Regions from separate parts of the Clostridium saccharobutylicum DSM 13864 genome, predicted to be linked through region 2. Evidence: a T-box and tRNA genes for the amino acid it is inferred to sense, from the RefSeq annotation. Region 2 holds a T-box; the other regions hold tRNA genes.
What was found. A T-box is a leader RNA that pairs with one kind of tRNA and senses whether it is charged. The one in region 2 lies ahead of alaS (alanine--tRNA ligase), so its partner is inferred to be a tRNA-Ala.
Positions count from the first base shown of each region.

Region 1: it has a tRNA-Ala gene. The T-box ahead of alaS (alanine--tRNA ligase) is inferred to sense a tRNA for this amino acid. The anticodon was not compared.
Region 3: it has a tRNA-Ala gene. The T-box ahead of alaS (alanine--tRNA ligase) is inferred to sense a tRNA for this amino acid. The anticodon was not compared.

Region 1 is NC_022571.1:4,887,561-4,893,065, forward strand. It holds gene CLSA_RS20940 (LTA synthase family protein) at 1-1,175, shown strand, start outside; gene CLSA_RS20945 (VanZ family protein) at 1,235-1,687, opposite strand; gene CLSA_RS20950 (hypothetical protein) at 1,875-2,312, opposite strand; gene CLSA_RS23535 (hypothetical protein) at 2,619-2,783, opposite strand; tRNA gene CLSA_RS20955 (tRNA-Ala) at 3,058-3,133, opposite strand; tRNA gene CLSA_RS20960 (tRNA-Ile) at 3,139-3,215, opposite strand; rRNA gene rrf (5S ribosomal RNA) at 3,258-3,374, opposite strand; rRNA gene CLSA_RS20970 (23S ribosomal RNA) at 3,437-5,505, opposite strand, start outside.
Region 2 is NC_022571.1:1,497,827-1,503,331, forward strand. It holds gene CLSA_RS06470 (PRC-barrel domain-containing protein) at 1-7, shown strand, start outside; gene CLSA_RS06475 (AI-2E family transporter) at 1-1,013, shown strand, start outside; T-box leader at 1,149-1,324, shown strand; gene alaS (alanine--tRNA ligase) at 1,559-4,198, shown strand; gene CLSA_RS06485 (IreB family regulatory phosphoprotein) at 4,337-4,594, shown strand; gene ruvX (Holliday junction resolvase RuvX) at 4,645-5,058, shown strand; gene CLSA_RS06495 (DUF1292 domain-containing protein) at 5,264-5,505, shown strand, end outside.
Region 3 is NC_022571.1:12,649-17,385, reverse strand. It holds gene CLSA_RS00080 (DUF1667 domain-containing protein) at 1-177, opposite strand, end outside; gene CLSA_RS00075 (NAD(P)/FAD-dependent oxidoreductase) at 194-1,588, opposite strand; gene CLSA_RS00070 (transcription repressor NadR) at 1,601-2,113, opposite strand; gene CLSA_RS00065 (HD domain-containing protein) at 2,225-2,734, opposite strand; tRNA gene CLSA_RS00060 (tRNA-Ala) at 2,827-2,902, opposite strand; tRNA gene CLSA_RS00055 (tRNA-Ile) at 2,904-2,980, opposite strand; rRNA gene rrf (5S ribosomal RNA) at 2,989-3,105, opposite strand; rRNA gene CLSA_RS00045 (23S ribosomal RNA) at 3,215-4,737, opposite strand, start outside.

The sequences.
Region 1 (5,505 bases), 1.7 Mb from region 2:
CAAAAGAAATTTCTTTGAATAGTATTAATCCTGATGATAAAACAGAAATTGAAACTTGGATAAAAAACAATAATGAAAATCTTGAACCTAATTCATTTGCTGGACTATTCAAGGGTAAAAATGTAATATTTCTTCAAATAGAATCTATGGAAAACTTTGTACTTAATCAAAAAGCTAACGGAAAAGAAATTACTCCTTTTCTTAATAAGCTTACAAAAGAAGGATTATATTTTAATGATTTTTATGAACAAAACAACGGCGCAAATAGTATTGACTGTGATTTCATGGTTAATACCTCAATCTTCCCACTAGGTGATCAAATAACTGCAACTAACTATGGCGAAAATGTGTATCCTAACTCATTGCCTAGAATTTTAAATAATGAAGGCTACAAAACAATATCTACGCATGCAGAGCTTCCAGGTGAATTTAACTGGACTGAATTGCATAAGAATGGTTTTGGAGCACAAGAACTTTGGAGTCTTAATGATTATAACTATGATGAAGTTGTTGGATATGGATTATCAGATAGAAGTTTTCTTACTCAGCTTTCTGAAAAATTAAAAAATGTAAAAGAGCCGTTCTTTGTACAAGCACCTACATTATCTAGTCATGGTCCCTTTGATATAGATGCTAAATATAGAGAATTGAATTTGCCAAGTGAAATTAATGATAGCTATCTAGGTGGTTATTTTGAAAGTTTACACTATGCAGACAAACAAATTGAAATGTTCTTTAACAAATTAAAAGAATATAATTTATTAGATAATACCGTTGTAGTTATTTATGGTGATCACACTGGCGTTCACAAATACTATAATGATAGTATACAAAAGCTTGATTTTGAAGGTAACTGGTGGAAAGAATATGATCACAAAATTCCTTTAATAATGTATACCCCTAACATGAAGCCAGATATAATAGAATCTTCTGGTGGACAGGTTGATTTATTGCCAACTATCTCTTACCTTTTAGGTGTGGATGATTCCCAATATAAAAATACTTCAATGGGAAGAGTTTTAGTAAATACCAATAGAAATTCAACAGTTATTAAAGGCAATATAATTAAAGGTGATGTTCAAAATTCTAATGAACAAAAGCATCTATTAAATGCATATCCTATTGGTGAGAAAATTATAAAAAATAACTTTTTCAATAATATGAAATCTAATTAAATAAAATTGCTTACACAAAAAGGCTATCAAATTGAATTGATAGCCTTTTTTAAATTTCTTTAATTAATATTTCTATATCTATTTAACATCTTAACTTTAATTAATTGAATCAATGTTAACAAAGTTCCCCCACAAGTATCAATTAATACATCTCTAAATGCACCTTCTCTTCCTGGAACAAATAATTGATGTATTTCATCAGAACATGCATAAAAAAATATACATATAATAGTTAGTATAATTACTTGTTTTATATTAAAATGTGACTTCAATACATTAAAAACTAATAATGCTAAAATCATATATTCTGTGAAATGCGCACATTTTCTGACAATAAAATTAGCTAATTGGCCAAACATATTATTCATATCTATACCTATCATAGCAAGTAATTTTATTACCCCTCCACTTTGTGAATCCGATATATTTGCTGGCTGATTTGACATAATAAATATAAAAGCCATCCATATAATTAATAAAATTAAATCAATATTTTTCCTTCTGTTTATCATCTTTCACCCTCATCTGAGGCACAATTAAATAAACAGCAAATCCATTTACCAGCCTATTTTCCATAACCCCTCTTAAGAAAATTGCCCTCATAGTCCACTATGGAGGCAATTTTTCTTCTTTCCTGATAAAAAATATCCGTGGCAACTTTGGACATGTTATTTATTTTCATGTACCTAACTAAAAATTTTATTCTGACATATATTTATTTATATATGCTAGTGATTCTTCTAATAATTCTTGTCCTTTTTCTAACCCTTCAACCTTCATTTCTAAGTTACAAACCCTTTGATCAATTTGATTCATTAATTGCTTTATATCATTTAATAATTTTACTTCATAACTTACCTGCGTGCCTTCGTCATCAATGAATACTTTTTCTGGTGGACATCCGCATTTAGTACATTTGGCATATAATCCATCCTTTTCTACATCACTAAAAACCTTAAATGTATCATTATTACACTTTTCGCAATTTGATAACATAATAAAATCATAATAACTTACATCATAATAATAAACACTACCACAATCTTTACACGTTAATTTTAATTTATTATCTTCTGTAACTATATAAAATTCATTCCCACTACACCCATCTTTTTTGCAGACAACAGTCCTTATCATAATATCTATCCTCTCATAAATTTATTATTTTTACCTTCTTAAGATACCTTTTAAATTATAAATATGTTTATAAAATTCTTACCTATATTAAATTTAATCCTTATTGCAATTAAATATTCCTAATATTTAATTGTAATAAGGATTATAATTTCTTCTAAAATATCTAATATTACATTCTATTTCAACAAGCAAATAAAAAGTATATTAACTTTAAATACCACTTAAAATTAATATGCTTAAATAATTAAGAATATTACTCATTTTTCAACTTAATAAATACCTTTAATAGATAAATTTATTATGGAGTTACTTTAATACCGGTTTACTTTCCATCTCAAGACTTTTTAGTTCGCACTCTACTTGTTTTATATCAATATCAATATCTTTTGTATCTTTTCCTTCTAGTATAAAACTTCTCTTCTCTAGTTTTAAATTCTTAAGCTTATCTGCTAAAGTACATATATCACTCATATTAAATCCTATCCTTTCTAAATTTCACATTTCCATTTATATGATAGTGCTTTTAGATATATATTTATTAGTTTTGTATATATTTTACATTTTAAATTATATAGTATAATTTATCTAATGTACACTTTTATCATTAGCTTTTTTAACCTATTTTCCATCATATTTCTTCTATTTATTACACCGTTTATAGTTATATATCTTTATAAATATGCTATACATAATATTATCTAATAAAATAAAAAAAGACTATGAAATATTACATAGTCTTTTTTAATGGTGGAGATAAAGAGATTCGAACTCTTGACCCCCTGCGTGCAAGGCAGGTGCTCTCCCAACTGAGCTATACCCCCAAATTTGGTGGACCTTCAGGGACTCGAACCCTAGACCTACCGGTTATGAGCCGGTTGCTCTAACCAACTGAGCTAAAGATCCATTTGCTAATTATATTAGCTATAGTCTTGTAATAACAAGATTACCTCGCGACGTCCTACTCTTCCACACAGTCTCCCATGCAGTACCATCGGCGCTATAGACCTTAACTGTCCTGTTCGGAATGGGAAGGAGTGTTACCTCTATGCCATCACCACGAGATTTTGAAAGTTTTGCTCTTTCAAAATTGCACACAGTTCTTAATGTATTACAACTTGATTATATTGGTCAAGCCCTCGACCTATTAGTATCAGTCAGCTAAATACGTTGCCGCACTTACACCTCTGACCTATCAACCTTGTAGTCTTCAAGGGGTCTTACTAGCTTATGCTATGGGAAATCTCATCTTGAGGTGGGCTTCACACTTAGATGCTTTCAGCGTTTATCCCTTCCCGACTTAGCTACCCAGCTATGCTTCTGGCGAAACAACTGGTACACCATAGGTCAGTCCATCCCGGTCCTCTCGTACTAAGGACAGCTCCTCTCAAATTTCCTACGCCCGCGACGGATAGGGACCGAACTGTCTCACGACGTTCTGAACCCAGCTCGCGTGCCGCTTTAATGGGCGAACAGCCCAACCCTTGGGACCTACTTCAGCCCCAGGATGCGACGAGCCGACATCGAGGTGCCAAACCTCCCCGTCGATGTGAACTCTTGGGGGAGATCAGCCTGTTATCCCCGAGGTAGCTTTTATCCGTTGAGCGATGGCCCTCCCACGAGGTACCACCGGATCACTAAGCCCGACTTTCGTCCCTGCTCCACTTGTAGGTGTCGCAGTCAGGCTCCCTTCTGCCTTTGCACTCTTCGAACGATTTCCGACCGTTCTGAGGGAACCTTTGGGCGCCTCCGTTACATTTTAGGAGGCGACCGCCCCAGTCAAACTGCCCACCTAACAATGTCCTGTCACCAGTTTCATGGCATCCAGTTAGAATTTCAATACTATCAGGGTGGTATCCCAACAACGACTCCACTAAGGCTGACGCCCTAGTTTCCCAGTCTCCCACCTATCCTGTACAGACAATACCGAAATTCAATGCTAAGCTACAGTAAAGCTCTACGGGGTCTTTCCGTCCAATCGCGGGTAGCGAGCATCTTCACTCGCACTACAACTTCGCCGGATTTGCAGTTGAGACAGTGCACAAGTCATTACGCCATTCGTGCGGGTCAGAACTTACCTGACAAGGAATTTCGCTACCTTAGGACCGTTATAGTTACGGCCGCCGTTTACTGGGGCTTAAGTTCACACCTTCGCTTACGCTAAGTGTTCCCCTTAACCTTCCAGCACCGGGCAGGCGTCAGCCCCTATACATCAGCTTTCGCTTTAGCAGAGACCTGTGTTTTTGTTAAACAGTTGCTTGTGCCTATTCTCTGCGGCCTGCCGTAAAGCAGGCACCCCTTCTCCCGAAGTTACGGGGTCAATTTGCCTAGTTCCTTAACTGCAATTCTTCCGTCGGCCTTAGGATTCTCTCCTCATCTACCTGTGTCGGTTTGCGGTACGGGCACTACTTCTCTCTCTAGATGCTTTTCTTGGAAGCATGGAATCAGATACTTCGGTTCCGTGGAACCTTCCCCATCACGCCTCAGAATTGTTAGAACGGATTTGCCTATCCTAACTCCCTAAACGCTTAGACTAACATCCAATAGTTAGCACATCCTATCCTTCTCCGTCACACCATCGATAATAACGATTATAGTGGTATTGGAATATCAACCAATTGTCCATCGACTACGCCTTTCGGCCTCGCCTTAGGTCCCGACTAACCCTGAGAAGACAAACTTTACTCAGGAAACCTTAGATATTCGGCCTGTAGGATTCTCACCTACATCTCGCTACTAATGCCAACATTCTCACTCGTAATCAGTCCACCGCTCCTTTCGGTACGACTTCAGCCCGATTACGACGCTCCTCTACCGCTCACAATAAATTGTGAACCCGTAGCTTCGGTGGTAAGTTTGAGCCCCGGACATTTTCGGCGCAGGATCTCTTGACTAGTGAGCTATTACGCACTCTTTTAATGAGTGGCTGCTTCTAAGCCAACATCCTAGTTGTCTTAGAAATCCCACATCCTTTTCCACTTAACTTACACTTTGGGACCTTAGCTGACGATCTGGGCTGTTTCCCTTTTGACCATGGAACTTATCTTTCATAGTCTGACTGCCGGACTGATAGTATATGGCATTCGGAGTTTGATAAGGTTCGGTAAGCGCTATGCCCCCTAGCCTATTCAGTGCTCTACCTCCACTACTCACATTTTCCGACGCTAGCCCTAAAGCTATTTCGAGGAGAACCAGC
Region 2 (5,505 bases):
AGCATAAAACAATTTTACTAATAATAATTTTATTATGCATTTTAGGGCTTATTACATTGTATTATTTTAATAGTTCGATAAAAACAACTATAAATATTATTTTAATATCTTTTGTTTTAGCGTACACATTAAATCCTATTAGAAGTATTTTTGAAGCTAAATTTAAACTTAGTAAGAGAGCAGCATCTATATTAGTTATATTGATGATAATTGGGATGTGCATTACTTGTATTATTTCAATAATGCCAACATTATTTACAGAGATATCAAACGTAAGCAATATATTTGATAATATAGAAAGTTTTTTAGAAGGCATATATGAAAAATTTAATTTGGCGCATATTCCTGGAGCTAATACACTATATAATGAAATCTTAGAAAAAGGGAATTTGATTTTAGCGAATTTTTCTGAAAATGCTATAAATAATCTTATAAAAATTAGTAGTAATTTAATAACTTTTGCTATTGTTCCTATTATGATGTATTATTTTCTTTGCGATGGTGATAGAATATATAATAAGGTTTTATTACTATTGCCAACAGAAAAAAGAACGATAGTTAAAAAAATTTTAAATGATATAGATAAAATATTAACAAGATATATTGCAAGTCAACTGTTATTGTGTGGGTTTATAGGAGTACTAACATTTATTTTACTCATAATATTTAGAGTTAAATTTCCATTATGGATTTCAATATTAAATGCAATATTTAATATAATACCATATTTTGGCCCAATATTTGGTGCTGTACCCGCAGTAGTAGTAGCACTTCTCGATTCACCTATTAAAGCACTTTGGATTGTTCTGGGAATGTTTATAATTCAGCAGATAGAGGGAAATATTTTATGCCCTAAGATAACTGGGGATAGCACTGATATACATCCGTTTGTAATAATAATATTATTATTAATAGGAGATAAACTTGGTGGTTTTGTAGGAATGATATTGGTTGTGCCTATCGCTGTTATGTTAAAAGTCCTATATGATGATATAAATTATTATTTGTTTTAAAAGTTTAAAACATAATCAATAATTAACAAAATTTAAAAATAAAGTTAAATTAAGAATAATGTAGGTAATAAAGTTGGATATTGACATAATTATTTATATGAAATATAATTTTGATAAAATAATAAAATAATAAAATATTAAGCGATGAATAGGAAAAGTAGATTTAGTGTAGACACTAAGAGAGGAAGTGGATGGTGAAAACTTCTTGCTATATTACTTCGAAGCTACCTAGGAGCTATAAATTACTAAGTGATGTATAAATTTATACATAATTAGGGTGGTACCGCGGAATTTTAGCTTTCGTCCCTTATTTTTTTTAGGGAGAAAGCTTTTTATTTTGTTTAGATAATTTTTGATTTTATATACAAGGGATGTTCAAAAATGCTAAGTTAGTATGCTGATGTATTTAGAGGTTATACTTTACTAATATATTCAAGTAATAATTGTTATTATGTAGATATATTTTGTTTTTGACCGTAATATATATTGCACTTTGAAGTTGGTAGTTTTTTCTTATCCCTAATTACATACATGGAGGAATATTTATGAAAATTACAAAAACAAATGACTTGAGAGAAGCTTACTTAAAGTTCTTTGAAAGTAAAGGACATTTAAAGATAGATAGTTTTTCGCTAGTTCCAAAAAATGATAAGAGTTTATTACTAATTAATGCAGGAATGGCTCCGTTAAAGCCTTATTTCACAGGATTACAAGAACCGCCAAGAACAAGAGTTACAACTTGCCAAAAGTGTGTAAGGACTGGAGATATTGAGAATGTAGGGATAACAAGTAGACATGGTACTTTTTTTGAAATGCTTGGAAACTTTTCTTTTGGAGACTATTTTAAAAAGGAAGTAATTCCATGGGCGTGGGAATTCTTAACAGAAGTTTTACAGATTCCTAAGGAAAAATTATATGTAACAATATATTTAGATGATGATGAAGCATATGAATTTTGGACTACACTTACAGATGTAGATAAAACTCATATATTCAGATTAGGCAAAGAAGATAACTTCTGGGAGCATGGTGCTGGTCCTTGTGGTCCATGTACAGAAATTCATTTTAGTAGAACAGAAGAAGTTCCTGCTAATGCAGAAGAATTTGTAGAATTATCAGATGCAGATAAAATTATTGAAGTGTGGAATCTTGTGTTTACTCAATTTGACGGAGATGGAAAAGGCAATTATGAAAAACTTGCAAGTACCAATATAGATACAGGAATGGGACTTGAAAGACTTGCTGTTGTAATGCAAAATAAAAATAGCATATTTGAAATTGATACATTAGAAAACATATTAAAAGAAGTTGGTAACATTGCAAAGGTTAAATATGGAGAAGATTATAAGAGTGATGTTTCTTTAAGAATTATAACTGACCATATAAGATCTATAACATTTATGATTTCAGACGATATAATGCCATCTAATGAAGGAAGAGGATATGTTTTAAGAAGACTTCTTAGAAGAGCAGCAAGACATGGAAAAACTTTAGGAATCAAAGATGCGTTCCTTTGTAATTTATGTGATATAGTGATTAGAGATTGTAGTAGTGCATATCCAGAATTATTGTCGAGAAAAGAATATATTAAAAAGGTAATAAAAATAGAAGAAGATAAATTTAGAGAAACTTTAGATTCAGGAATGGAAATTTTAAATGGATTTATAAGTGAATTAAAAGAAAATAATGAGAAAGTTCTTAAAGGTGCTGATGCATTTAAGTTATACGATACATTTGGATTTCCAATGGAATTAACAAAAGAAATATTGGAAGATGAAGGGCTCTCTTTAAAAGAAGAAGACTTCCATGAAGAAATGAAAATTCAAAGAGAAAGAGCTAGAAGCGCAAGAAAGACATCTAATTATATGGGAGCAGACGTAAAAATTTCAGATTCTATAGGTGCAGATATTGAAACTATTTTTGATGGATATGAAAATGATAAGCTGACAGCAGAAGTTAAAGTACTAATTGAAGGTGAAGATTTTGTAGATAGTATAACTGAAGGGAATAAAGCTATTATAGTTACTGATATCACTCCATTCTATGCTGAAATGGGAGGACAAATAGGTGATACTGGTTATATATTCAATGACAGCTTTAAAGCTAAGATAGTTGATACTAAGAAAAACATTGGTGGAAAAATAATTCATTTTGCTGAAGTTTTGTCTGGTGAAGTTAAAGTTAATGATAAAGTGAGTTTAGAAGTAGATAAAGAAAGACGTGAAAGTATAAAGAAACATCATACTGCAACTCACTTATTAGATAGAGCGTTAGTTGAAGTTCTTGGTTCCCATGTACATCAAGCAGGATCATATGTAAGTAGTGATAGATTAAGATTTGACTTTTCTCATTTCGAAGGAATGACAGAAGAGGAAATTATTAAAGTTGAGGAGTTAGTTAATGAAGCAATCACAAGTGTAACTCCTGTTGTAACAAAGGTTATGGATCTTCAAGAAGCTAAGAATACTGGAGCAATAGGAATATTTGATGATAAATATTCTGACAAGGTTAGAGTGGTAATGGCTGGAGAATATTCAAAGGAACTATGTGGTGGTACACATATAGACAATACAGGTAAGATAGGATTGTTTAAAATTGTATCAGAAAGTGGAATTGCAGCAGGAACCAGAAGAATAGAAGCTGTAATCGGCAAAGAAGCTTATAATCTTGTGAATGAAAAGAAAGATTTATTAAAAGAAATTTCAAATAAATTAAAATGTTCAGAAAAAGAAGTTTTAGGTAAGCTTGATCAACAAGTTAAGGAATTAAAAGAAAAGGAAAAAGAAATAGTAGCTTTAAAGGCTAAGTTTGCATCAATGGGAATAGATGATATAATAGTATCAGCAAAAGCTATAAAAGATATTAATGTAATATCATATGAATTAAAAGACGTTGATGCAGATGCATTGAGAGAGGTTTGCGAGAAAGTAAGAGATAGGGTTGACAATAGCATAGTTTTACTTATGAGTGAGAACAATGGGAAAGTTATTATCTGCGCGATGGCAACTAAAGATGCAGTGGCTAAAGGAGCTCATTGTGGTAAGTTGATTAAAGAAGTATCCGCTATTCTTGGAGGCGGTGGTGGTGGAAGACCAGACATGGCTCAAGCAGGTGGAAAATTACCAGAAAAAATAAAAGAAGCTATTAGCGAATCTTATAAAATAGTTGAAACTTTGGCAAAATAGTATACTTTTTAGGTAATATAGAGTATAATCTAAGTATAGATTAAGTGAATATATTTTAAATATAAAGTTAATAATAAATATGGATATCGTTTCCTTAGATACAAAGTAAGGGGGTGAGCTGCATTAGGCAGCCGTGTTATGAGTAATAATATTGAACATACAATGCAATTTGATTTTACTAAGAATAAAGAAGATCTTACAAAAACAATATTAACAGAGGTTTATAATTCATTAAAAGAAAAAGGATATAACCCTATAAATCAATTAGTTGGATATTTGATTTCAGGAGACCCTACTTACATTACTAATTACAACGGAGCAAGAGCTTTAGTAAGAAAACTCGAAAGAGATGAGATACTAGAAGAAGTTATAAAATCTTATTTAGAGATAAAGTAGAGAGTGCCCGTTTAGAACGGGCACTCTTAATTTTTAAGAGGTGCTGAAATTTGAGAATACTTGGACTAGATGTAGGATCAAAAACTATAGGAGTAGCAGTTTCAGATCCGTTAGGATTTACTGCACAAGGTTTAACTACAATAAGAAGAACTAATAAAGAAAAAGATATTGAAGAAGTGAAAAAGTTTTGTGATGAATATAATGTTGAAGTTATAGTAATTGGACTTCCAAAGAATATGAACGGAACAATAGGACCATCTGGAGAAATTACAATGGCTTTTGGAGAGTTGATAAAAGAAAAATTAAACATAGAAATAAAGTTTTGGGATGAACGTTTAACTACTGTTGCAGCACACAAAGCTATGTTAGAAGCTGATTTATCAAGAAATAAAAGAAAGAAGATTGTAGATAAAATAGCATCAACATATATACTTCAAGGATACTTAGATATGATTTCAAGATAAAATCATCTTAAAGTTAAATTGTTATGATATTATAATTTGATTTTAATGACAATCTTTGAATATAAATAAATTTAAAGATGAAAATAATAATATGTTGTATAAATATTATTATATAGATTGTGTATAATTAGCAGTTATTTTTAACATTTTATTATAATAATAGAATGGTGCTACATACATAAGTGGATAAAGGAAGGAAAAAAATATGGATAAAAACGCAAAATATGTGTATATACCTGATGAAGACGGAAATGACGTTAAGTTTGAGGTTATAATATACTTTGAAATAGAAAAATTAAAAGGTCAATATATAGTTGCAACACCAGCATTTGATGATAGTGATGAGGCATATGCTTTTAAAATTTTTAAAGATGAAGATGGTAGTGAAGTGTTTGTAGCACTAGAAGATGATGATGATGAATTTGCAATGGTATTAGAAACTTATGA
Region 3 (4,737 bases), 1.5 Mb from region 2:
CTTACAAATGATATCTCCGATATCAATAGGAGTACTTATATATATTCTACTAAGAACTTTGGAAAACTCCCTCCATAACTCCTTTTCTATAGGCTTAGTACTTTTTACAGATGCAACTTTGTTATTTAAATCACCCTTTATTCTAACCAAACTTGTAAAAATATCTTTATTGCTCATTTTAATTTCCTCCTAGTTAGATTTCATTAAATTCTTTAATTCTGCTAACTAATACCTTTGAATCCATCGAATCATATACTATGCTTAAAGGACTTTCATTCATTTCTCTAGCTAAAATTTTTATAATTTTCATTTTACAATAAGAACCATTACAGCTACCTAGACCTATTCCTGTACGTCTTTTAACTCCTTCTACAGTTCTTGCACCAAGTGGCCTTCTAATACAATCTATGATTTCACCTTCTGTAACATTATTACAACTACATATTATGTTTCCATACCTTGAATCTAAAGCAATTATCTCATTTCTTTGTTCTTTAGACATATTCTTAAATGTATACATTTCCCTATTCTTATCAACATAGTCTCTCTTCTTAGTTATATTCATATTAGTTTTTAATGATTCTTCAATCTTTTCAGCAATAGCAGGTGCAATTGTTATCTTACTATAATGACTTCCAGTAACTTTTATATATCCATCTTGAATCTTATTATCATCAATTAACGTATTACCTTTACTGTATGTTTCAGTAAAAATATTCATAACTACTTCCTTTTTTACATCCTGTAAAATACTCTTAGATAATTGTAATCCATCCTCTAAACTTAAAAAATCATATCCCTTTATCCCAATTAAATTTTCTTTTGATGCTGTTGGTATATTTATTACAAAAGCATCTTCATCTATATCATTAATAATTACACTATTAATGTAATTATCTAAATTTTCATTAAATAAAATATAATTCATTTTTTTATTTATTACTTCATTTTTGCCTTCTACATATCTTCCTGCAAAAATTTCACTTGGTATTGTATTAACCACGAACTTACAAGTAAACTTGTTTTTATTAGTTGTTACCTTAAAGCCTTTGCTTACATTCTTAATATCAATAACCTCTTCTTCTAATCTAAAATTCACTCCATTATCAGCAGCAACTTCAGCATATGAAATGGCTAAATTGTAAGGTGAAATAACCGCAATATTTTCTGAATATAGTGCTTTTTCTGCTTTTATCTTTAAATTTGGCTCTATATCATAAATAGCATTATCTTCTATTAAGTGAACTCCTAAAATGCCACGTTCATTAGCCTTATTATACATAATATCTAATCGCTTATTGCCACTATCATTTGAAGAAATTCTTAATGCACCTACTCTTTTATATGGTAAATTAAATTTCTCACAATGCTTTTGAATTAACTTCATTCCAGAATTCTCTAGCTTAGCCATTACATAATCAGATGTTTCCGATCCATCATAAACGACAGCTGTATTAACAAGAGAAACATCATTGGCTACGTCATAATCTTTTTCAATTAAAGCTATATTTATATTATATTTAGATAACTCATAAGCTACTGCACAACCAACTATACCGCCACCTAAAATTAATACATCATAATCCATAACTTAATCCTCCTAATCTGAAACCACAAAGTTACGTTCTTTTAATTCTGATATTATTAATTCAATATCATCTTCAGTATCTGCTGCTATAGTATGAAGATGAACTCCATTAGTTAATACTGATAATAATTTTGCTTTTTGTTCCTTATACTTTATAATAAACTTATTTAATTCATTAAAATTTTTAATCATAAGCATTCCTTTTATCTCACCATATAACGGATGTTCTACTATAACATCTTCAATTATCCCCCCATATTTAATTACTATGCTCATTTCCTCAAACATTTGCTCTTTATCGTGAGTCACAGCTATAATAGCTTTAACTTTCCCTTCATTATTATTTACTATATATCCATCTGGCGTTGCTATTATATTTTCTCCCTTAGCTCTAAGAATAGCTATATCCTTTACAATTACTTGTCTGGTTACAGCATATTTTTCAGCTATAGTAGTACCTTTTAATGGCTTATTGCTCTCTAATAATAACTTAATTATACTATCTCTTCGTTCAATAGAATTCATATTGACCTCCTGAAAAAGAATTTTCTCTTAGTAAATTTCTTTCCCCTACAATTTACTTAAAGCACTATTTATAGTAACTCTAATTATCATCCATAAATTAACCAAATAATATTAATTACAATTATCACATATCATTAATATTTTTAAATAAATGCTTTTCTCTTTAATTTCTTCATTATGATGTTGTTCTATGCATTCAATTATCTCTTCATCCTTTTCACCAGAATCTCTTAACAGCTTTGCTCCAATTCTAGGATGATTATAATAATTACTTATTCTCTTAATTTTATTATACTTTAAAAAGCTTCCTAAAGTAATCTTATTCATAATAACAACAAAACTTTTCTCAAATATATTTATTCTAACTTGTGATTTTCCTATATCATGTAATAATGCACATTTACTCATTTTATTCTTATCAATATTGGAAATGTTTTTATCATATATATAATTTATGGCTGACTTACATACTCTTATTGAATGTTGTCTTTCCGATTTACTTATTTTCATAAATAAATTTAATTGTTCTGAATTAAGGTATTTATTCAATATTGCAAAGTCATCCTTCTTTATTAAAGATTGAACTGCCCAATAAAATTGTTTAATTCTATAAAATTGCATATTTATATATCCCCTTATTATATTTCATATACTAAAATGAACTTAATTATATACATAATAAAAAAAGTTATGAAATACTTCATAACTTTTTTTGGTGGAGATAAAGAGATTCGAACTCTTGACCCCCTGCGTGCAAGGCAGGTGCTCTCCCAACTGAGCTATACCCCCATGGTGGACCTTCAGGGACTCGAACCCTAGACCTACCGGTTATGAGCCGGTTGCTCTAACCAACTGAGCTAAAGATCCTTTTTATTACCTGGCAACGTCTTACTCTTCCACACAGTCTCCCATGCAGTACCATCAGCGCTATAGACCTTAACTGTCCTGTTCGGAATGGGAAGGAGTGTTACCTCTATGCCATCATTACCAGATTTTCATTAATATTATACACATTAATTATCAATATGTCAAACATTTTTTTGAAAGATTTTGCTCTTTCAAAATTGCACATAGTTCTTAATGTATTACAACTTGATTATATTGGTCAAGCCCTCGACCTATTAGTATCAGTCAGCTAAATACGTTGCCGCACTTACACCTCTGACCTATCAACCTTGTAGTCTTCAAGGGGTCTTACTAGCTTATGCTATGGGAAATCTCATCTTGAGGTGGGCTTCACACTTAGATGCTTTCAGCGTTTATCCCTTCCCGACTTAGCTACCCAGCTATGCTTCTGGCGAAACAACTGGTACACCATAGGTCAGTCCATCCCGGTCCTCTCGTACTAAGGACAGCTCCTCTCAAATTTCCTACGCCCGCGACGGATAGGGACCGAACTGTCTCACGACGTTCTGAACCCAGCTCGCGTGCCGCTTTAATGGGCGAACAGCCCAACCCTTGGGACCTACTTCAGCCCCAGGATGCGACGAGCCGACATCGAGGTGCCAAACCTCCCCGTCGATGTGAACTCTTGGGGGAGATCAGCCTGTTATCCCCGAGGTAGCTTTTATCCGTTGAGCGATGGCCCTCCCACGAGGTACCACCGGATCACTAAGCCCGACTTTCGTCCCTGCTCCACTTGTAGGTGTCGCAGTCAGGCTCCCTTCTGCCTTTGCACTCTTCGAACGATTTCCGACCGTTCTGAGGGAACCTTTGGGCGCCTCCGTTACATTTTAGGAGGCGACCGCCCCAGTCAAACTGCCCACCTAACAATGTCCTGTCACCAGTTTCATGGCATCCAGTTAGAATTTCAATACTATCAGGGTGGTATCCCAACAACGACTCCACTAAGGCTGACGCCCTAGTTTCCCAGTCTCCCACCTATCCTGTACAGACAATACCGAAATTCAATGCTAAGCTACAGTAAAGCTCTACGGGGTCTTTCCGTCCAATCGCGGGTAGCGAGCATCTTCACTCGCACTACAACTTCGCCGGATTTGCAGTTGAGACAGTGCACAAGTCATTACGCCATTCGTGCGGGTCAGAACTTACCTGACAAGGAATTTCGCTACCTTAGGACCGTTATAGTTACGGCCGCCGTTTACTGGGGCTTAAGTTCACACCTTCGCTTACGCTAAGTGTTCCCCTTAACCTTCCAGCACCGGGCAGGCGTCAGCCCCTATACATCAGCTTTCGCTTTAGCAGAGACCTGTGTTTTTGTTAAACAGTTGCTTGTGCCTATTCTCTGCGGCCTGCCGTAAAGCAGGCACCCCTTCTCCCGAAGTTACGGGGTCAATTTGCCTAGTTCCTTAACTGCAATTCTTCCGTCGGCCTTAGGATTCTCTCCTCATCTACCTGTGTCGGTTTGCGGTACGGGCACTACTTCTCTCTCTAGATGCTTTTCTTGGAAGCATGGAATCAGATACTTCGGTTCCGTGGAACCTTCCCCATCACGCCTCAGAATTGTTAGAACGGATTTGCCTATCCTAACTCCCTAAACGCTTAGACTAACATCCAATAGTTAGCACATCCTATCCTTCTCCGTCACACCATCGATAATAACGATTATAGTGGTATTGGAATATCAACCAATTGTCCATCGACTACGCCTTTCGGCCTCGCCT